Regions from separate parts of the Mameliella sp. AT18 genome, predicted to be linked through region 2. Evidence: riboswitches for the same ligand, from Rfam matches in the RefSeq annotation. Region 2 holds a riboswitch; each other region holds the start of a gene.
The links. Region 2 has a riboswitch for cobalamin ahead of bluB (5,6-dimethylbenzimidazole synthase). Riboswitches for the same ligand answer to the same signal wherever they lie in the genome.
Positions count from the first base shown of each region.

Region 1: linked by a shared signal. The riboswitch ahead of PVW46_RS23745 (hypothetical protein) and the one ahead of bluB (5,6-dimethylbenzimidazole synthase) in region 2 are both predicted to bind cobalamin.
Region 3: linked by a shared signal. The riboswitch ahead of PVW46_RS14410 (DUF4198 domain-containing protein) and the one ahead of bluB (5,6-dimethylbenzimidazole synthase) in region 2 are both predicted to bind cobalamin.
Region 4: linked by a shared signal. The riboswitch ahead of PVW46_RS04480 ((2Fe-2S) ferredoxin domain-containing protein) and the one ahead of bluB (5,6-dimethylbenzimidazole synthase) in region 2 are both predicted to bind cobalamin.

Region 1 is NZ_JARAMO010000291.1:24,727-30,214, forward strand. It holds gene PVW46_RS23725 (hydantoinase/oxoprolinase family protein) at 1-35, opposite strand, end outside; gene PVW46_RS23730 (hypothetical protein) at 106-267, opposite strand; gene PVW46_RS23735 (hypothetical protein) at 286-432, opposite strand; gene PVW46_RS23740 (LysR family transcriptional regulator) at 474-908, opposite strand; cobalamin riboswitch at 989-1,192, shown strand; gene PVW46_RS23745 (hypothetical protein) at 1,309-1,611, shown strand; gene PVW46_RS23750 (mechanosensitive ion channel family protein) at 1,632-3,950, opposite strand; gene PVW46_RS23755 (PIG-L family deacetylase) at 4,315-5,488, shown strand, end outside.
Region 2 is NZ_JARAMO010000082.1:15,807-21,294, forward strand. It holds gene PVW46_RS11215 (hypothetical protein) at 48-1,556, shown strand; cobalamin riboswitch at 1,655-1,833, shown strand; gene bluB (5,6-dimethylbenzimidazole synthase) at 1,878-2,573, shown strand; gene guaB (IMP dehydrogenase) at 2,657-4,105, shown strand; gene PVW46_RS11230 (RsmB/NOP family class I SAM-dependent RNA methyltransferase) at 4,261-5,421, shown strand.
Region 3 is NZ_JARAMO010000153.1:312-5,527, reverse strand. It holds partial or broken gene PVW46_RS14430 (energy-coupling factor ABC transporter ATP-binding protein) at 1-349, opposite strand, end outside; gene cbiQ (cobalt ECF transporter T component CbiQ) at 346-1,134, opposite strand; gene PVW46_RS14420 (NikL family nickel/cobalt ECF transporter subunit) at 1,131-1,712, opposite strand; gene cbiM (cobalt transporter CbiM) at 1,709-2,326, opposite strand; gene PVW46_RS14410 (DUF4198 domain-containing protein) at 2,333-3,130, opposite strand; cobalamin riboswitch at 3,259-3,461, opposite strand; gene PVW46_RS14405 (D-lyxose/D-mannose family sugar isomerase) at 3,594-4,283, shown strand; gene PVW46_RS14400 (aldo/keto reductase) at 4,349-5,216, shown strand, end outside.
Region 4 is NZ_JARAMO010000035.1:12,278-17,765, forward strand. It holds gene PVW46_RS04460 (molybdopterin-dependent oxidoreductase) at 1-373, shown strand, start outside; gene PVW46_RS04465 (ABC transporter ATP-binding protein) at 452-1,216, opposite strand; gene PVW46_RS04470 (FecCD family ABC transporter permease) at 1,206-2,213, opposite strand; gene PVW46_RS04475 (ABC transporter substrate-binding protein) at 2,214-3,146, opposite strand; gene PVW46_RS04480 ((2Fe-2S) ferredoxin domain-containing protein) at 3,133-3,852, opposite strand; cobalamin riboswitch at 3,944-4,155, opposite strand; gene PVW46_RS04485 (benzoate/H(+) symporter BenE family transporter) at 4,364-5,488, shown strand, end outside.

The DNA of each region.
Region 1 (5,488 bases), on a different contig from region 2:
ATGTCGACGCCAAGGCGGTAAAGCGGTTCGGGCATGAAAGGCTCCTGTCAGCGATACCGGGAAGCCTAGCGAGCCACCGCAATGCAATCCAATTATTTGATCGGATCAAGAGGATCGCTTTTCCTGATCCTCGGCCGCCGCCAGATGCGCCCGGGCCACCTCTTGCACCAGTTCCGCCGCCCGGACGACATAGGACGGCGCCAGCCCCGCGTCGTAGCGTGCGCGAAATCGCAGTGGGTCCGGCACCCAGAGGTAACGCAGCGGCACCAGCCGCCCGGTCGCGATCTAGTCGCGCAACTGCTCGATGGGCAGGGTGCCGTGCGCATGGGTCAGCACCGGGTGCCGCGCGATGTCGCGCAGGCTCAACGCGTGGCCCTGCAAGCCCAGCCCCGGCGCCGCGACCCAGACCTGCGGGAACTCGCCAAGGTCCACGCCGCCCGAGATCTGCCGCCCGAACGGCCCGCTTTGCGGCGTCAGGTCCAGCCCCGGCTAAAAAGCGACGGCGAAAGGTTGGCCGAGAGGTCCACGGTCAGTTCCACGTCGATGGCCGGAAACCGGTCCTTGAGGGCGCGCAGGAACGGACCCAGCCAGCTGTGCACGATCATCTCTGGCACGCCGAGGCGCAGCGCGCCCTCGAACAGATGATCCTCTCCGGCGGCGGCCACGAAGCCGTCCATCGCGGTCAGCACGGCCCGCGCACAGGGCAGCATCGTGCGGCCCGTCGGCGTCAGCCGGAGTGACCCGGCATCGCGGTTGAAAAGGCGCAGCCCCAGCAGCGATTCAAGCGCCGAAATCCGGGTCGAGATATTGGGCTGCGTGGTGTTCAGCCGTTCCGCCGCGCGGTGGAAACTGGCCAGATGGGCCACCTGCACGAAGGCTTCGAGCTGTTTGACGGTGATCTGGCCCACGCCCGCAGTCTGTCGCCTGCGACGCTCTGGCACAAGCGATGGTCCGGGGCGCGAACCGCTTGACCGCGGCAAGATGCTGCGCCACTTTGGCCGGTGATGGTGACCGCGTCCGCGCGGTCTGAAAAGGGAACGCGGTGCGGGGCCATGCCCCAAATCCGCGACTGCCCCCGCAACTGTAAGCGGCGAGCCATCCCGAAGTGACCACTGGGCCGCACGGCCCGGGAAGGTTCGGGACTGCGCCTTGACCCGCAAGTCAGGAGACCTGCCATCGCCGGGCGCCCTGCGCCCAAGCCACTCAACCCGGGCGGGGTGCCCCGGAGACGCGAAAGACGAATGGCAACCTGCCGCCCGTCCTGCCGCCGATCCATGATCCCCGCCCCAGCTTTGCGCGGAGGGCGCGATGACGATCGAACGGGTGCTGACCCTTTTACAGACACGGGCCGAAACACCGGAACGGGCCCGGGAACTGGCAAGCATGGGCTACATGCAATGGCTTGGCAGCCTGCCGGGCTGCGCAAGCTACGAGGAAGAAGCTGTGCGTGCCTGGATGCGGGCCCAGCCCTTTGCCGGCACGGATCCGGCGGTGGCGGTGTTCTGCGACCTGCTGCACCAATCCATCCGGCGCCCGGCGGTGCCGCTGGACCTGCCCTTGCCGCAGCCGCAAAGGCGCGGAGGCGCCCGGAAACGGCGGTTGTCGATCTGACCGGAGCCACTGGCCGCTGTCTATGCCGTGGTCGGGACCGCGCCATTGTCCGGGGTCAGGTGCACGGTCTGCGTCGGGTAGGCAAAGCTGACGCCCAACTCTTTGGCCAGGGACAGGATGTCGAGGATCAGCGCCTGTTGCGCGGCGATCTGCGCCTCGTAGCTGAAGACGCGGAAATGCCCCCATAGCTCGATGTCGATGCTGTGGGGGCCAAGCGACTTGATGCCGATGGTCACATTGTCTGTCTCGGCCTCAGGCTGATCGCGGTAGATCTCCATCAGCCGCGCCACGAACTGTTCCAGTTGCGCACGCGGAGTTTCGTAGGTGAGGCCGATCTTCATCAGCACGCGACGCCTCCGACGGCTGCCCCAGTTGGATATCACCTGGTCCGAAAGCTGGGCGTTGGGCACGATCATCAGGGTGTCGTCCAGCTTGCGCAGGCGCGTCGACCGCAGACCCACCGTCTCGATCACGGCCAGCGTGTTGGCTGCCTCGACCAGGTCGCCCTTGCGGAAGGGGCGGTCCGACAGAAGGATCGCGCCGCCGATGATGTTGGACACGGTTTCGCGTGCGGCAAAGGCCAGGGCCACGCCACCGATCCCCAGACCGGTCAGGACCCCTTCGTACGGCAGTCCGGCAACATCGGCGCAGCCGATCACCGCCCCGACGACGATCAACAGTTTCATCAGCCCCTGGGCCAGCGACAGCACGATTTCGTCCGTGTAGGCACGGGTCTGGGTCGCCTTGGCCATAAGCGCGCCAAAGATCAGCGAGACGACACGGTAGGCCAGCGCGGCGCTGGCCAGGATCAGCAGCATCGCGGACAAGCCCGACACCGCGCCGAAAGCCCGCAACGTCAGGCCCAACCGCTCGCTGGCGTCAAGGAACAGAAGGGCGGCGGCCATCAATCCGACCGGGCCGGCCAACTGTCCTACAAGGCGTCCCTGCCAGGAATCCTGCCCTGCCAGTCGGCGCGCGACGGCCCATCCCGCCATCAGCACCAGCGCCATGACACCCAGGTACGTCAGGACCCCCAGCCATTGCCAGGTCTCCAGTCCCCAGGCCTCGGCCTGCAGCCAGCCGGCACGCGCAAGGACCGCCTGCCGCGTGGCAAAGAACTGTGACAGGGGCGGCGGCGTGGTCAGGCCGGGAGCAAGGGGCATCTTTTCGAGGGCCGCGTAGATGTCTGGCAGCTCTGCCATCGTCTCGCGCGAGAAACGCCAGCGCCGCTCCACGGGGCGCCCCTCGCCGTCGAGGATGTCCGTTGGTGCGATGGTGATGTCGCCGACCGGATGGCGATAATAGACATAGGGCAGGGGGCGGTTGGGATCGTCGGGAATCTCCTGCCAGTAGATAAAGCCGATCCGGTCGATGCTCTGGCGCAGGTAATCGGCCATCAGCGCGCCCTCGATCCGGCGCAACTGACGCGGGACGTGATCAAGGTTCAGCGCCCGCAGTGCGCGGGTATCGCCCGTGCCGTCCCAGTCCTTGGCGCCCAGGAGGAAGTCCATCATCACCATGCGCGGACTGCCGGCCCGCGCCCGTTCGAGCGCCTCAAGCGTGTCGTGCCCCCGGGCATCAATCAATCGTTCCAGATCTGCCTGCAGGATCACGGCGGGCGGGACGACCAGCTGCCACAGTCCCTCGGCGCCCAGGCGGAACCGCAGGCTGTGGTCGGCGCTTGTGCCTGCCGGACTGATCTCGAAGGCCAGCGTCTCGCCAGGTTCTGCCCCGACACGCGGGACCGGTGCATCCCAAAGCCGGAAGGTCGAGATATCGAGAATGTGCCAGAGCGCGCGCCGCCGTCGTTCCCGGTCCGACGAGTCCCCCTCCGGGCCATCGTAGGTCAGCAGGGGTTCGATCCAGCGCACCTGGCCTTCGCGCCCGTGGTAGATGGCGTCATTGCCCGCGGCGAGGATGCTGCGCAGCGTGGCCTGCGGAGTGGCGCCGCTGAACCAGGTGGGGCGTTGTTGCTGGGCGATCGCGGCGCGATGCCCGTTCCACCAGTCGCCTGACCCGAAACGCCCGGCAAAGCTCTGCCCGTCCGCCGACAGCACAAAGATGAAGTCGCCGCTTTCCCCACCCTCGGACCATGTGCCGCGCAGGACGCCGTCGCGCGTTGTGCCGGTGACCGTGCCGTCGCCGGGCTGGTAGGTGCCGCTGACCGCGTCGCCGCGTTGTTGCAGTAGCAGAAAGGCCTCTCCGGAGGACCAGAACGTCTGCCAGTCGCCGGGCCAGCCGGTATGCCCCTCCGGTTGTGCTGCCAGCGCGCGGGGCAGCATCAGGCAAAAGACCAGCAGCATCGTAAGGGCGGCGATACGGCGAAGGGGCAGGGGCATCCGTCGGATCCGTCTTTGGGTCGCGACAGCATAGGCGCTTGCGCGGGCCTCGTTGCGATTCGGGGCGGTGGGCCGGTCCTTGTTGCCGTCTGCGTGGCAGAAGGGTCACGGCGTTGCGCGCCTTTGGGGCAATGTTGGCACAAGTCTGCGCAAGGAAAGGGCTTTGTTTCGTCTGCGAACCCGGAACAGAGTGTTTCCGGGGCAGGATCGCAAATCCGGACTCGCGCAATGGTGGTATGTGTAAGGTGCCGCCGGGTAAGAGTGTGGCATTTTCATGGCCAGATTCGGGCGCACCCCGCGCCCGGAGTGGAACGGCAGGCCCCCGGCACGAAAGGGCCTGCAGCAGAACAGGGATCTTGGGCGAATGGCTTTGCCGACCTTGAACGGATTGTTCACTGGCCCGCTGCGTATCGACGTGGCGCTGCAATTCGACACGCTTGGCGGCGGCACGTCAAAGCCCCTGGTGGCCTTGGGCGCACAGGGAGAGGCGCCGCAACTGGTCTTTGGCCAGATGGGGGCCAGCGCCGATCTCTACTTTGATTTCATCCAGGGAGACGAGACCTATCGCCTGGTGGCCGAGGATGCGCTGGTGGTCGGGGAAACGGCCACCTATTCGGCCCAGATCGACGATGCCGGCGTGATGTCGATCCTCAAGGACGACCAGCCCGTGGCGCAGATGCAGGCCGAGGTGCCGGTCGGACTTCCGGTCTATGACTTGACCGGCCCGGCGACCGAGTTTGATCCCACAGTGATCGACTTGACGGTCGAGCCGCTCAGCCCGGCAGACCCGGGGGGCGACATGGCGATTGTCGCGCATACCGACGACGATCTCTTGTTCATGAATCCCAGCATCGCCGAGACCATCGCCGCGGGGGATCCCATGACCACGGTCTACCTCACTGCGGGGGATGCCGGACAGGACGCCGACTATTGGGAGGCGCGCGAGGCCGGGGCCAAGGCCGCCTATGCGCAGATGGCGGGCTCTGACCCGGATGCCTGGGTGGATGAGACCGTGACCCTCGACATCGGTGGCGAGGCCTGGGAGGTGCAGAGCAGCTACCTGGCGGATGCGCCGCAGGTGCGGCTCTACTTCCTGCGCACGCCTGACGGAATCGATGGCGCGGGCACCGAGCCTTATGGCTTTGGCAGTCTCGAACTGCTGGCCAAGGGTGAACTGGCCGAGGTTACGACCGTCGATGGCGCGGTGACCTACACTTCTGGCGAGCTGACCCAGGTCCTGGGCGCGATCATGACACGGCACGCCCCGCAAGAGGTGATGTTGCAGGATGACTCCAGCGAGATCGAGCACAGCGACCACGTTCACACAACCGAATTTGCCGAGGCGGCGCTGGAGCTTTACGGCCAGAATGTCGGCGTCACGCTTTACACCGGATACGAAAGCTGGGCCGGGGAAGAGAACCTGACCCCGGACGAAACCGCTCTGGTCACCTCTGTCTTCGAGACCTACGCGGCTTTTGATCCGGCGGTGACCGACGAGAACGGCGACCTGCGCGAACCCTACACCGACTGGGTCCTGC
Region 2 (5,488 bases):
CCCTGCGTAATGTGGATACAATCTTTGATTGCACTGGAGGGACTGAAATGAACTCGTTGAACAAGAGTCGGCCGTTGTTGGCCCTGGCGCTGGCAGGGCTGCCGCTGACGGCCCTGGCGCAGGACTATGGCGTCGACATGCCTGCGGAACCCGCGCCGGGTGTCCGCTTCCCGACGCCCGAGGCCGAGATCGACGCCTGGATCCGGGCGGAGCCGCAAAACAGTGACGCGATCCATGCCCACGCCTGGGGGATCTGGGCCGGACTGACGAAACCAGTCGAGGGGGAGGGCGCCTATGCCCGGCTGACCTATCAAACATGGCTGACCAAGGCGGATGTGATCGACGTCTTCACCGGCGAGTCACCCGTAGATCAGTTCCGGCTGGGCGAATCGAACCAGATGTTCAAGCACGGGCTGGTGGACGGTTTCCTGGCCAACGCCGCGCAGGAAAAGAAGGACGGGACCGAGCCGGTGAAAAATGCCGCGGGGATCATCGTTAATACAGACGTGTTGGAAAACGTGGCCTACAGCCCGCCCTCGGCGCAATACCTGCTGGACACCGGCACGGGCAAGCCCGAGGTGCTGGACCGGCTGCTGGAACAGGGAGACAAGGTGCGCTTTCCCGATGCGGCGGTGAACGTCAAGCCGGTCTACAAGCTGATCACCGATGATCGCATCACCGAGTGGACCGGCGCGGATGGCCAGACCCGCAGGCTGTACGCCTTTACCGCCTGGCCCGGAGAGCCGGACCTGGCCAACTGGACACCTGACATGAAGCAGGGCGGCTATCCAGAGACGCTCTGGCAGCAATGCGTCTATGTCGATCTCGACCTCGAGGGGCCGACGACTTCGACCGGGGTCGACGTGAACTGCAAGAGCCCATCCGAAGGGAACATCTATTCCGTCGATGATTTTATCGCCGTGGACCTGAAAAAAGAGGATGCAGCCTTCGTCAACAAGTCGACGGGGGACAGCAGCGACCTGACCGACGGAGAGACCTCTATCGCTCTGCTGGTGGCCATGCATGTCACCTCTCGCGAGACGACGCAGTGGACCTGGCAGACCTTCTGGTGGGAGGCGGACGCCGCCCGGCCCAACACGCCCTCCAGCGCAGCGGTGGCATCGGCCCGGCCCGATACGTTGACCACACAGGCGGCGCATTACGCGATGGCGCCGGCCTATTCGATGCTGGTGCCGGCCCAGCCGCTAGTCGGCGGCAAGAACGTCGGCGCGCTGGTGACGGCCTTCAATCCCTACCTGGAGGCCGGTTTCGGCACGCCGGTCATCGGGATCACCGAGACGGTGCAGATCCCGGACGGCGCGGGTGGCTGGACCACGACGACGACCGATATGGGGATCCAGACCAACTGCATGACCTGCCACGGCCTTGCGGCCTGGGGTGGACGTGGCACGGGCTATGCCGCGAATTTCTACGTCCCGCGCGATTACTGGGTGTTCGACACGGCGCTGGACGTGGATTTCGCCTGGTCGGTGCAGGCCATTGGCGAGGCGGTCGAGAAGGCGGAAAAGAAAAAGGCCGACGCGGCGTCAGAGTGACCGGGTCTTGACCGTCATGGATCGTTGCAGGCGCCCCTTTGGGCGCCTGTTTCGCGTTCCGGGGACAGGATCGGCGATTGCCCCGCCGGCCCGCCTGTCGCATTCTGCGACCGTCAGGTGCCCCGTGAGGGGAGAATCGGGAAGCCGGTGCAAGACCGGCGCGGGCCCGCCGCTGTAAGGGGGATGGAGCGGACAGATGCCACTGGGGACAACCCCGGGAAGGCGTCCGCCCCGGCATACCCCAAGCCAGAAGACCGGCCTGACGACATCGACCGGCGCCTTGGACAGCGTCCGGTCATTGTCATTTTGCGGAGCCGAAGAATGCCCGATTCCCCAGTTGCGCCCGAAAAAGCGCGCAAGTTTGCCGCCTGCGAGCGCCAGGCGCTTTATGACGTCATCAACGCGCGCCGGGATGTGCGCAACGAATTCCTGCCCGATCCGATCTGCCCCGCGATGCTGCGCCGCGTGCTGGAGGCCGCCCACGCGGCACCTTCGGTTGGCTTCATGCAGCCCTGGAACTTTCTCCTGATCCGCGATCCGGCCCGTCGGCGCGCGGTTCACGCCGCCTTTGAACAGGCCAATGCCGAGGCCGAGGCCATGTTCGATGGCGAGAAGCGAAGCCAATATGCCGCGCTGAAACTCGAAGGCATCCTGAAGGCGCCGCTGAACATCGCCGTGACCTGTGACCGGACACGCGGGGGCAAGGTGGTGCTGGGGCGCACGCACAACCGCGACATGGACCTGTATTCCACGGTTTGCGCGGTGCAGAACCTCTGGCTGGCGGCGCGGGCCGAGGGACTGGGCGTCGGCTGGGTCAGCATCTTTCGACAAGAGGACCTGCGGGCGTTGTTGAACTTGCCCGACCATGTCGAGGTTGTCGCCTATCTTTGCGTCGGTCATATCGAAGAATCCTTTGCCCAGCCGGAACTGCAAGCGCGGGGCTGGCGCCGCCGTCTGGATCTGGATGACTTGATCATGGAAGACCGGTGGCCGGGTACGCATGGGGCAGGGGGGTGAGACGCGGTGCCGCGCGCTCTTTCCTTTCCCCGCTGCCCGTGCGATAGGGACGCGCCAACCGATCCCTCCCAAGGAGTGCCCCAATGGAGATTCGCGAGGCCCTGACCTTCGATGACGTCCTGCTTGTTCCCGCGGCCTCGAGCGTGTTGCCGTCGACGGCAGACACACGGACGCAAGTGACCAAGTCGATTGCGTTGAACATTCCCCTTCTGAGTTCCGCGATGGACACCGTCACCGAAAGCCGGATGGCGATCACGATGGCGCAGGCCGGCGGCATCGGGGTGATCCACAAGAACCTCGGGATCGAGGAGCAGGCGCGCGAAGTGCGGCGGGTCAAGCGGTTCGAGAGCGGCATCGTCTACAACCCCGTCACCCTGCGCCCGGACCAGACCCTGGGCGACGCGCGGATGCTGACCGAACGCTACGGCTTCACCGGGTTCCCGGTGATCGACGAGTCGCATCGCGTCGTCGGCATCGTCACCAACCGCGACATGCGCTTTGCCGAGAATGACGGCACGCCGGTCCACGCGATGATGACCCGTGACAACCTGGCGATCCTGACCGAACCGGCGGACCGCGAGGAAGCCATCAACCTGATGAAGGCGCGGCGGATCGAAAAGCTGCTGGTGACCGACAAGGACGGCAAGCTGACCGGGCTTCTGACCCTGAAGGACACGGAAAAGGCGGTGTTGAACCCCACCGCCTGCAAGGACGGCCTGGGCCGCCTGCGGGTGGCGGCGGCGACCGGTGTGGGCGATTCTGGCTATGAACGCTCGCAGGCGCTGGTGGATGCGCAGGTCGACATCATCGTGGTCGACACGGCGCATGGCCATTCCGCCGGAGTGCTGGAGGCGGTCGAGCGTGCCAAGCTGCTGTCGAACGAGGTGCAGGTGATCGCGGGCAACGTCGCGACGGCGGATGCCGCGCGCGCCCTGATCGACGCGGGCGCGGATGCGGTCAAGGTGGGGATCGGGCCGGGTTCGATCTGCACGACGCGGATGGTGGCCGGTGTTGGCGTGCCGCAGCTGACTGCGATCATGGAATGCGCCGCGGCGGCAGGCGACGTGCCGGTGATTGCCGATGGCGGCATCAAGTTCTCGGGCGATTTCGCCAAGGCAATCGCGGCGGGCGCCTCCTGCGCGATGGTCGGCTCCATGATCGCCGGAACGGATGAAAGCCCGGGCGAGGTGATCCTCTACCAGGGCCGGTCGTTCAAGGCCTATCGCGGCATGGGCAGCCTGGGCGCGATGGCGCGCGGCTCTGCTGACCGCTATTTCCAGAAGGACGCCGCCAGCGACAAGCTGGTCCCCGAGGGGATCGAGGGGCAGGTGCCCTACAAGGGCCCGGCGGGCGTGGTGCTGCACCAGCTGGTCGGCGGGTTGCGCGCTGCGATGGGCTATACCGGCTGTGCCACGGTCGAAGAGATGCGCCGCAACTGCACCTTCGTGAAGATCACCGGGGCGGGGCTGAAGGAAAGCCACGTGCACGACGTGCAGATCACCCGCGAAAGCCCGAACTACCGGATCGGGTGAGCGCCGGTCCGGGCTTTGCCCTGCAAACTCTCCAATGGAGAGTTCGAGGCGTGAATGGGTAGAGGCCCGGCGCGAAAGGCGCGCCGGGAACGGGTCTCGTCAAACCCGTGTCGCTGGGCTAGGCAGGGTCGATTGTCCCCGTTGGAGAACAGCCCATGACCCCCGCCGCGCGAGTACAGGCCGCCATTGAATTGCTGGACCGGATTGCCGCCGGGCAGGCTGCGGAACAGGCTTTGACCAGCTGGGGACGTGCCGCGCGCTATGCCGGGTCAAAGGACCGGGCGGCGGTTCGTGACCTTGTCTTCGACGCGCTGCGCTGCTGGCGGTCGACCGCGGCCCTGGGCGGCGGCGAAACCGGGCGGGCGCGCTTGTTGGGGCTGCTCCGTCTCAGGGAAGAAGATCCCGACACGATCTTTTCGGGGCAGGGCCATGCACCGGCCCCGCTTGGTGCAGATGAACAGGCCGCCGGTCAGGCGCCGGAGGGGGCGGCGGCGCTGGATTTGCCGGACTGGCTGGCCGCCCGCTTCCGGGACAGTCTCGGGTCCGCGGCCGAGGCGACGGCACTGGCCCTGCGGTCCCGGGCCGAAGTTTTTCTCCGTGTCAATCTGTTGCGGGCGACGCCTGACGCGGCACTCGCACGTCTGGCCGAGGATGGGATCCTGGCGGAACCGCATGACCTCTCGGCCACCGCCTTGCGGGTGACGGGGGGCGCCCGCGGGATCATGCGCAGCAGCACCTATCTCGACGGCCTTGTCGAACTGCAGGATGCCGCCAGCCAGGCGGTGGTCGATCTGCTGCCGCTGGAACCCGGCATGCGGGTGCTGGATTATTGCGCTGGGGGCGGCGGCAAGGCGCTGGCGATGGCGGCACGGATGCAGGGCGGGCCAGTCGTGGCCCATGATGCGGCAGCGAAACGCATGGTCGATCTGCCGGCGCGGGCGGCCCGGGCCGGCGCGGATGTTCGCATCACCGGCACGCCTGAGGGGGATTTCGACCTTGTTCTTTGTGACGTGCCCTGTTCGGGCAGCGGGGCCTGGCGGCGGGCGCCCGAGGGCAAGTGGCGCCTGACGGAGGCGCGGCTTGCGGACCTCTGCACGATCCAGTCCGAAATCCTTGATCAAGCGGCCGGTTTCGTCGTCGAAGGTGGTGTGCTGGCCTATGCGACCTGTTCGGTGCTGGCCGAGGAAAACGCCGCGCAAGTCAGCGCCTTCCTGGACCGCAGACCCGGCTGGGCGGTCGAGGTGCAGCGGCAATTCCTTCCTGAATCGGGTGGAGACGGGTTCTTTGCCGCGGTTCTTCGGCGGACCGAAACCTGAAAGACACAACTTTGACGCGAGCCTGGACGACAGTTAACGTCCCCTTAACGGTCTAGGCTGGCATTAT
Region 3 (5,216 bases), on a different contig from region 2:
CCACGGCCAGCGCCTCGTCCCGGCTCTTGCCCAGGTTCAGGGGGCCAAAGGCCACGTCCTCGGCCACGGTGGGACAGAACAGCTGATCGTCGGGGTCCTGGAACACCAGCCCGATGCGGCGGCGGACCTCGTGGAAGTCCTTTTCGCGGCTGCGGGCCCGGTCGAAGATGGTGACCGTGCCAGAGGTGGGCCGTTGCAGCCCGAGGATCATCCGCAGAAGCGTCGACTTGCCGGCGCCGTTGGGGCCGGTCAGGGACAGCCGCTCGCCGGGGCCAAGGCGCATCGAGGCGCCGTTCAGCACCGGGGGCTGGCCGGGATAGGCAAAGTGCAGATCGTCCAGTTCGATCATCGCAGCGTCAATTCCAGTGTCAGCAGCAGGGTGAAGGTGCCGAAGAGAACCAGCGCAAAGAGCGCGTCGGCACGGGTACAGCGGAACTCTTGCAAAAGCACGATCCGGCCCGAGAATCCACGGCATTTCATCGCGCCCAGCAGGCGTTCGGAACGCTCGATGGCGCGCACCATCATCATCCCGACCAGGTAGCCGAAGCTGCGGTAGCTGTGCCAGTTGGTGCCGGGGCGAAAGCCGCGCACCTTCATCGCGGCGCGCAGGCGCAGGTATTCCTGGCGCAGCACCTCGACGTAGCGGATAGTGAACATCATCAGGTGCACCAGGGTTTCCGGGGTCTTCAGGCGGTAGAGCGCGTGGCCCAGCGTCACCGGCTCCATCGTGCCGACGAGGGTGATGAGGGCGAGGACCACGGCATTGGCGGTCAGGCCGATCTGGATGGCGCGGGCAAACCCCTGCCAGGAGGCAGGATAGCCCCAGAGGGTGAAGATCGGGTCGCCGGGCACGGTGAAGGGCAGGAGCAGCAGCATGAAGAGGATGAACCCGTCGACCATCGCGACACGTTTCAGCGTCCTTGCCGGGGGCAGGCGCGACAGCGCCAGCAGGGTCAGGGACAGGGCCAGCGCGGCGGTCAGCGCGACCAGGTTGTCCAGCGCCACCACGAAGACGCCATAGGCGATGGCGGACAGGATGCGCACGCGCGGGTCCAGCGCGGCGATGGGGCCGGGGCCGCGGCGGGGGCCGTCACCGGGCAGGGCGGCGCTGGTGTTCGACAGGATATGCGTCACGCCCCGGCCTGCGATTTGAGCTGGCGCCGGGCGGCGATGTAGAAACCCAGCCCGAACAGCCCGAGGATATAGCCCATGCCGCCTAGGATGGTCTGCAGGTCGTTCTTTTCGCGGTAGGCGGCGATCTCGCGGCGCAGGGGGCGCATCTCGTCGCGGACGATGCGGGCGATCTCGGTGCGGTCGGCATCCGAAAGCGCGAGGCCGGGGGCGGCGGGTGCCGTCGTGGGGGCGGGCGCCGCAGGTTCCGGCGCGGCGACGCCAAGGATGCGGGCGACCTCTTCGGCAGGCATGGTCACATTGGCCAGGTGCCCGGCGCCGAGGTCCGAGCGGAAGGTATGGGCGACGGGTTCGGTCGGCGCGAAGATGAAAAACCCGTCGGCGTCGGTCACGGTCTCACCCAGCAGCGTGCCGTCGGGACCATAGACCTCGACCGGCTGGTCGGTGGCCATGTCGCCGTTGGAAAAGCCGATTTCGCCCTCGATGGCGCTGCCAGAGGGGAAGACGGCGGCGATGACCTTGTGTGCCAGTGCCGGGACGGGCAGGGCCAGCAGGCAGAGGACAAGCGCCAGCCGGATCATGCCTCGGCCTCCTTCATCGACAGGAAAAGGTCCGGTTTGACCTTGCGCGCCAGCAGGACCGCAAAGCCGGTCAACAGGCCCTCGATGACCATGATCGGCAGGTGGGCGACAAAGACAAGGTGCGCGACGGCGAGGAATTCGTCGCCCGAGAACATCAGCGAGAGGGCCACGAAGAGCGTCGTCAGGGCGGTGGCGCAGGCCCCGCCGATGCCGCCCCAGATCGCCGCCCCGACAGGACCGCCGCGCAGGATCAGCGGGCGGAAGACCAGCCCGACGAGGACCGCCGCAAGGGCAATGTTGACGGTGTTCACGCCCAGCACGGTCAGCCCGCCAAAGCCGAAAAAGACCGCCTGCAGCACCAGGCCGACGAACAGCGCCGGGAAGGCGGCCCAGCCGAGGATCAGCCCGGCCAGACCGTTGAGGATGAGATGCACCGACGACGGACCCACGGGCACATGGATCAGCGAGGTCACGAAGAAACTGGCCGAGAGCACGCCTGCCGCCGGGATACGGTCCAGCGGCAGGGCGCGCAGACCCAGGGCAATGCCGCCCGCCGCCGCCACGGCGCCGCCGATGACGACCGGGTTCGAGAGGGCTCCGTCGACGATGTGCATCTTGGGTTACTCCAGTTCCCAGGCGCGGATCCAGAGGACTGCGTCCTGGCTCAGCTCCTTGCCCTCATGCTCGGTCGCCGGACCGGACCCGAGGGCGGCAAAGCCCCAGTACCCGGCCTTGGGGATGCCGAAGGTGAAATAGCCGTTGGCGTCCGAGATCGCCACGACGGCCCCTCCGGGCGGCGGGCTGGCCACGGGGGCGGTGGCGGCGGATCCGTCCATGTCCGGTTCGGCCGCCATGTACTCGATCTCGATTTCCGCGCCGGCGACGGGTTCACCATCGGCCAGCACCTGCCCGGTGAAGGTGGACCCGGCGATGATGTTGTAGGGCTTGTTCAGGGGCAGGATCTCGGTGGGCAGGCCCACGGGCGCCATCCAGTCGGTCGGCAGCGTGTTGCGGTTCAGCACGGACTTGGTGAACTGCTGGATGTACTTGTCCTCGGATTCCTCGAAATAGGGCTGGGGCACCGTCACCAGCACATAGTCGCCAGACCGTTTCACCGGGACCGAACCCAGGAAGGCGGCAGCGGAATTGCTGGCGCCGGTAAAGGTGATCGGCTGCAACGTGTCCATCAGGTCGGTCTTTTCGCCGCGATGGATGACATAGAACTCCTGCGGGCGCTCCAGGTCCATAACATGGCCGTTTTCGAAGGGGTGCCAGAACACCAGCTTGACCGGCACGTCACCGGGACGGTCGATCAGCGCGTCGGTGGTGTATTCCAGCAGGAAATGCGCGGGTGCCGCCGTGGGCAACGCCAGGAGCGCGCCAACAAGGGCCTGTTTTCCGAGGGTAAAAAAAGTCACTGATATCGTCCTTGTCCAGTCTGCGCCATCCCCGGCGCAATGCGGTGGAGACGTGGGACAAGGCGGCCGGGGTCCGAACAGGACACAGGCCAGACGCTCACCCCGACGTCCGGTGGAGCCGTGGCCATCTGGGCCGCGGGTGTCCGGCAGGTCTCCTGACTCGCGGGTCGTTGCCTGGGCCTGCCTTCCCGGATTGCTCCAGTGGCGTCTTGGCCCGGCTCTCCGCTTACAGTTGCGGGGGCAGTTGCCGGATTGGCGCGGATGCGCCGCACGGCATTCCCTCTTTCCCCCGGAAAGTCGCCTTTCCGGGACCGGTCACGGTTCTGTGTGTGACAGGTTCGCCAATGCGGGGCAATGGTCAAAGTGACATGCGCGGTCCCTCGTTCGGGTAGTTGGTTGACGGAACCGAGTCGGTGGCGGATAGCTGTCACAAAGCCGCTATCGCTAACGGGAGGACTGGGGCATGAAACGGTCACGCATCAACGCCATCATGACGGAGGCGGACGAGATGATCCGTCGCCACGGGTTCACCCTGCCGCCCTTTGCGCAATGGTCGCCAGAGGCCTTCGTGGCGCAGGCGGGCGCGGCGCGGCATGTCATCGACTCTCGTTGTGGTTGGGACATCACCGACTATGGCGCCGGGCGCTATGACGAGATGGGGCTGTTCCTGTTCACCCTGCGCAACGGGCTGCTGTCGGACCTGACCTCGGGGCGGGGGATGTGCTACGCGGAAAAGCTGCTGATCTCGAAACAGGACCAGCTTTCGCCGATGCACACCCATGTCATCAAGGCCGAGGACATCATCAACCGGGGCGGCGCGACACTGGTGGTGGAGCTGTACGGATCTGACGACCAGGGCAATTTTGCCGAGGATCGCGGCGGCACCGTGATGTGTGACGGGATCGTGCACGACTATGTGGCGGGCGAAAAGCTGCAACTGGCGCCGGGCGAAAGCGTGACCCTGCGGCCCGGCGACTGGCACGCCTTCTGGGGCGAGGGCGGCGACGTGCTGATCGGCGAGGTCAGCACCGTGAACGACGACGAGACCGACAACATCTTTCGTGAACCGATCGGGCGCTTTTCCGACATCGAAGAGGACGAGGCGCCGCTGCACCTGCTGGTCAGCGACTACAAGGCCTGGCTGGGGGCCTGAGGCCGGGACTTGCCAATGCGGGAGGCGGGCGCCACTCTGCGCCCGTCGGCAAGAGGGGGCAGGACATGCTGAGACGGGCACTAGGACAGGGCGGGCCGGAGGTATCGGCGCTGGGCATCGGGGCGATGTCCTTTGCGGGCTTTTACGGCGCGGTGAGCGAGGACGAGAGCCACGCGGTGCTGGATGCGGCGCTGGACGCCGGGGTCGATCACATCGACACCTCGAACGTCTATGGCATGGGCAAATCCGAAGAGATCATCGGCAGCTTCCTGAAACGCTACGCGGGCAAGGGCGGCACCCCGTTCCGCATCGCCACCAAGGCCGGGATCACCCGCGACCCGGACACGGGCGCGCGCATTTTCGACAATACCGCCGCCCACCTTGAAGCGGAGCTGGACAAGAGCCTGCAACGGCTGGGGCTGGAGCGGGTCGACCTGTTCTACGTCCACCGCCGCGATCCCCGGATCGAGATCGAGGAGGTGACGGAGTCGCTGGCGGCGCTGATCCGCAAGGGCAAGATCGCCTCTTTCGGCTATTCCGAGATCGCCCCCACCAGCCTGCGCCGCGCCGCCGCCGTGCATCCGGTGGCCGCCGTGCAATCGGAGTATTCATTGCAGACGCGCCTGCCCGAGATGGGCCTGTTGCAGGCCTGCGAAGAGCTGGGCACCGCGCTGGTTGCCTTTTCGCCGGTGGGGCGGGCGCTCTTGTCCGATACGCCGCCGACGCCGGAACGGGTGGCGGCGGCGGCGTTCCTCAAGGTCAATCCGCGCTTCATCGGCGGCAACCTGGAACGCAACATCGCCGCCAGCCACGGCTTGCGCGACCTGGCCGCAGAGGCGGGTTACGCCACGGCGACGCTGGCCATCGCCTGGGTGTTGTCGCAGGGGCGGACGGTGCACGCGATCCCCGGCACCCGCAGCCCGGGGCACCTGC
Region 4 (5,488 bases), on a different contig from region 2:
CCTGCACCTGGTTTCGCCCCAACCGGGGGACAAGCTTCACAGCCAGCTTGAAGCCGCGCTTGCCGATGTCGAGGGTGCCCGCCCCGAAACACTGGTCATCCATCCGGACGATGCCGCGGCACGCGAGATCACCACGGGCGATCTGCTGCGGGTCTTCAACGCACGCGGCGCGTGCCGCGCCCGGGCGTCTGTATCAAGCGACATCAATCCGGGGGTCGTGGCCCTGCCGACAGGGGCATGGTTCGGGGCCCCGGGCGGCAACATCGACCCTGACGGCAACCCCAATGTGCTGACGCTGGATGTGGGCACCTCCCGCCTTGGACAGGGATGCAGCGCCCATTCTGCCCTGGTGCAGGTCGCGCGTCTGTCGTGATCGCGGACAAGGGCCCGGACTGGCAAGATACCGTGGACGGGCAAAGCGGTTTGCCCGCCCTCTGGTCCCGCCGAAGGGTCAGACCGGCCCGGTGACGTCCAGCGACGTGCCGCGAAACTGAGCATCCACCCTGTAGTGGGTCATGAGCATGTCGCGGCTCAACAGGGTCGCAGGCGCTCCGCTGGCCACGATCCTGCCGGACTGCATCAGGTAGACCTTGTGGCAATAGCGCATCGCAAGCGTCAGGTCATGCAGGCACATCAGCACGGTCCGCCCCCGGCGCCGGACCTCGTCCAGCAGCACCAGCTGATAGTGCAGGTCCAGGTGATTGGTCGGTTCGTCCAGCACGTAGACCTGCGGATCGCAGGCCAGGAGCTGGGCAAAGTAGCAGCGCTGCAGCTCTCCGCCGGACAGCCGCTCGGCGGATTGGTCCGCCTTGTCGGTCAAGCCGACGATCCCCAGCGCCTCGTCGAGGCGCCTCCGGATTTCGCCCCGTCCCAGGCCTTTCGCCTCAAGCCCGATTTCCACGATGTCCCGGGGCGTCAATCCCGCCAGCAACCCCGCGCTTTGCACAAGGGCGCCCAGCACCTGCGCCCATTCCACGTGGCTATGGCAGTCCATCTCCCTGCCAAAGGCCTCAATCCGCCCCGAAGCTGGCCGCGTGGCCCGGTAGAGCGTGCGTAATAGCGTTGTCTTGCCGGCGCCGTTCGGTCCCAGCAAGCCGTGGATTTCCCCTTTGGGCACGCTCAGGGATGCGTCCTGTACAACGCCCCTGCCCTCGACAGAGACGCTGAGGTTCCGGATGCAAAGGGCAGCATCCCGGCAAACAGGGTCATGCAACACGACGGATCCCCCGCAGGATAAGGATGAAGGGCGGTGCCGCGAACAGCGCCAGCAACACCCCAAGCGGCAGTTCCTCGGGCGCCAGAAGCACCCGGCACAGCAGATCGACGGCGATCAGGACCACCGCGCCAAGGGCCATCGTCAGGGGCAGCAGCACCCGGTGCCGGGCACCGGTCAGCAGCCGCGCCATATGCGGCACGATCAGGCCCACGAAACCGACGATGCCCGCCACCGATACCGCCAGCCCGGTCAAGAGCACCGTCGCCACGAAGATCAACAACCGGATGCGGCCGATGCGAAACCCAAGCGCCTGCGCCCGTTCCTCGCCCAGCAGGGTCGCGTCCAGCGCGTTTGCGTTGCGCAGCGCGACCGCCCCAACCACGACAAGACTCAGGCCCAGCATCGGCACCTCATGCCAGTGCGTGCCCGCCGCCGTCCCCATCAGCCAGCCCATCGCGTTGCGGGTGGCGTGCGGATCACCGACATAGAGGAAAAAGGCCGTCAGCGACTGGAACATCAGCGACACGGCGACACCTGCAAGGATCACCACCAGAGGGTCGGGCATCCTGCCGCGTCTCTGCGACAGGCCAATGGTCATGACAAAAGCCAGCGCCGCCCCGAGAAAGGCGATGAGCGGCACGCCAAGCCGGTCGGTCATGCCCGTGGGCAGCCAGATGATCGCCGCCACCGCAGCGGCCGAGGCGCCCGACGACAGCCCCATCAAGTAAGGGTCCGCCATCGGATTGCGCAGGGCCGTCTGCATCAACGCCCCTGCCAGGGCCAGCCCGGCCCCGATCAGCCCCACCGCCAGGACGCGAGGGATTCGCCACTGCCAGACGATCAGGGACAGTCCGCGCGGGGCGGTCTCATCCCGCATCAGGATGGCAAACCGGTCGGCCCAGGAGATCTGGGCCGTGCCCCAAAGGACACCGGCCAGGGCCACGAACAGCAGCCCCCCAAGGGTCGCGACCAACAGGATCGGAAATCGGGCGGGCACTTAGTCCAATGCCTTGAGCTGCGCATTCACACGCTCGACCCCATCGGCGAAGCGCATGCCAAGCAGGGTCTCCGAGAAGGGCACGACCACGTAGCGACCGTTCCTGACCGCCGACAGCTCTGCCAGTACCGGATCGTTTTCCAGGTAGGCCCGTTTGTCCGCAGCGGTGGACCAATCCGCCTCGATCAGCAGGATCACCTCGGGATCGGCGGCGACGACGCGTTCCCACGAAAGGTCGATCCAGGTGCCCTGAACCTCGGAACTGATGCTGTGCAGGCCGGCGGTACGGGCCAGCAGCGCCGGGCCGCCGCAACAGCCGATGGAATAGGGCGTATCCGTCCCGCTGTCATAGATGAACGCGGTCCGACCGCCGCCCGCCGGGTCATTCTGAACCGCGTCGATGCGCGCCCGGGTTTCGGCGATCAGCGCGTCGGCACGGTCCGCCACGCCAAAGATGTCACCGATCACCTCGATGTCGCGCAGGATCGGGGCCTGTGTCAGGGGAACGTCCTTCGGATGCGCATCCTTGCAGGAGGCATCGGCCAGGTAGGTGCCCACCCCAAGGTCATGCCACTTTTGCGCGGCACCCAGGTTGTCCTCGGAAAAGGCGGACCCGAATCCCGCGAACAGGAAGTCAGGCTCTTGCGCAAGGACGACCTCGGCGGCGGGGTATTTCTCTGCCAGCACGGGCACGCTGTCATAGGCCGCTCGCCATTGCTCGGGGATGGCGTCGTCCATGTAGGCGGTTCCGACTATCCGATCCTGCAGGCCAAGCGCCAGCATGACCTCGGTGGCCTGCTGGTTGAGCGTGATCGCCCGGCTGGGGGGCGCGTCATAGGTAAAGGACGCGCCGCAGCTTTCGACAGTCACCGGGTCCGCCACAGCAGCTCCGGCGGCCATTGCAAGGACGAAACTGAGTTTAAACGGGTTCATGGGTATCTCCGGTCCTGTGAATCAAAAGATGTCGGGGGAGTGCGCCGGCGCCGATCGCCTTGGTGACGACCGCGCGGACATCGGCCACGTCGGTCACCCGGTACCAATGGCCTTCGGGGTAGTGCACGATCACCGGGCCGGCGTTGCAGGGAAACAGGCAACCGGTCGTCGTCACGAGGCAGTCGGCGCTGACGCCCGCCCGGCGCAGTTCGTCCTTGAGAACATCGGCCAGATGAGGCGCGTCCTTGAGGTGGCAACGCGGACCGGCACAGACCAGCAGGTGATGGCGAAACTCCGGCGGCGCATCCCAGCCCTTGCCCAACTCGCCGTCCGGCAAAGGGGCGATGCGCGATGCCGGGACCCGCGCCCGCGCGGCATTCCGCACCAAGCCGGCGTCTTCCTCTGCCGGGCGCGCAAAAAACAGCTCGGGCGCCGCTTCGCCGCGCTTGTGCAACCAGCTTGCCGCCGCCCCGGGCAGCCACCGTTCCAGGCTTTGTGAAAACGGCAAGCCGATGGGCCGCAGCTGAATCCGGTTGGCGCCCTCGGCGGCCAGGGCGTCCAGCACCCGCCAGAGGTTCTGCCCCTCGCCTTCGAGACGCAGGGCGACCGCATGGCACGGGGCTTCCTGAACCAGAGCATCGGCCAGCTTGCGGAACCGGGTGGCGCTGACGTAACTCGCTGAAATCAGGAATACATATGCGTCCATGCCCAGCCCTCGTTCAGAGGAAACAGGCAAGCGCACGGGACCGGGCACTGTGGAACTGTCATCTTGTCCTCCTCGGGCCCGCCGCCCGATTGGTTGCGATCAATTGATGGCAGGTCTCCTGACTCGCGGATCAAAGCGCGCCGTCCCTTCCCGGATCGCAGTCGATCCAGTGGATTGACGGGTTGCTCACCGCTTACAGTTGCGGGGGCAGTCACGGAATTGAGAGAGGTCTCTCGCACCGTGTTCCCTTTTCAGCCGCTCCGGGGTTGACCCGAACGCAGCACCATCGCCGCAACTCGTGACATGGAAAACCATCACTGTCCAGAACCTTCGCCGCCCCGTCGCGGAAACCGGCCGGCAGTCATGTCCCTGCGCACGGCAGGGTCGCCGTCGCTGTCACGGGGACGATTTTCGCGGTGAACCGCCCTGCGTTCCGAAGATGTCTGATCTGGAGGTTCGCGCCATCCTCGGTCAAGTAGGGAGCGCGAGTCAGGCAGCAGTGGACCCTTTCATGATCAAGGATTTTTCGTTTTCGGCGCTCAACATGGGGGTGTTGGCCACCTTCGTCGGCTACGCCGCCTCCTTTGCGATCGTTCTGGCCGGGCTGACGGCAATGGGCGCCTCGGAGACCCAGGCCGCGACCGGCCTGTTCTTTGCGACCATCGGCATGGGGATCTGCAGTATCTGGCTGCCCATCGTCACGCGCACCCCCGCCGCGGTTGCCTGGTCGACACCCGGCGCCGCCTTTCTTGCGGCAACGGCGATGCTGGCCGGAGGGTTCGGCGAGGCGGTAGGTGCCCTGATCATCTGCGCCCTGCTGATCGTCCTGACAGGGGTCATCCCCGGCCTGGGGCGCGCCGTCGCGGCAATCCCCAAGCCGATTGCAAGCGCGCTGCTGGCGGGGGTCCTGCTGAAGCTCTGTCTTGCGCCGGCGCTTGCGCTCGGGAACCTGCCTCTGCTGGTCCTGCCCATCGTCGTGGCCTGGGTCGTGGGCCTGGCCTGGAATCGCCTGGCCGCGATGCCGCTTGCGGTGGCGGCCTTTGTCCTGGTGCTGTTCCTGGGGGTCGACCCGTCAGCACATCCCGACGCGTCTGCGATCACCTGGGGCCCGGTGCTCGATATCGTGCCGCCCAGCTTTTCCCCGCTCTCGGCAATCTCTGTGGCCTTGCCGCTCTACCTGATCACGATGGCGGGGCAGAATATTCCGGGCTTCGCGGTGCTCGAACTGAACGGCTATGGCGTCAACCGCCCCTTCCTGCTGCGCAGCACCGGCATCGTCAGCCTGCTCATCGCCCCTTTCGGCGCGATCCCGGTCAACATGTCGGCGATCACCGCCTCGATGATGGCCGGAGAGGACGCCGGGCGCGACCCGTCCGGCCGTTACTGGGCGGCCATTATCTCGGGTGTCTGCTATGTCGCGCTCGCCTTTGCCGCGACAGGTGTCACCGCGATGGCCAGCATTGCGCCGACAGAGGTCATCACCGCCGTTGCCGGTCTGGCGCTGATACCCGCCTTTGTTGCCGCGACAACCGCCGCGTTTTCCCGCGCGGACCAGCTGGAGGCCCCTGCCCTGACCTTCCTGATCGCTGGCAGCGGCATGTCGATGTTGGGGATCAGCGGCGCATTCTGGGGGGTC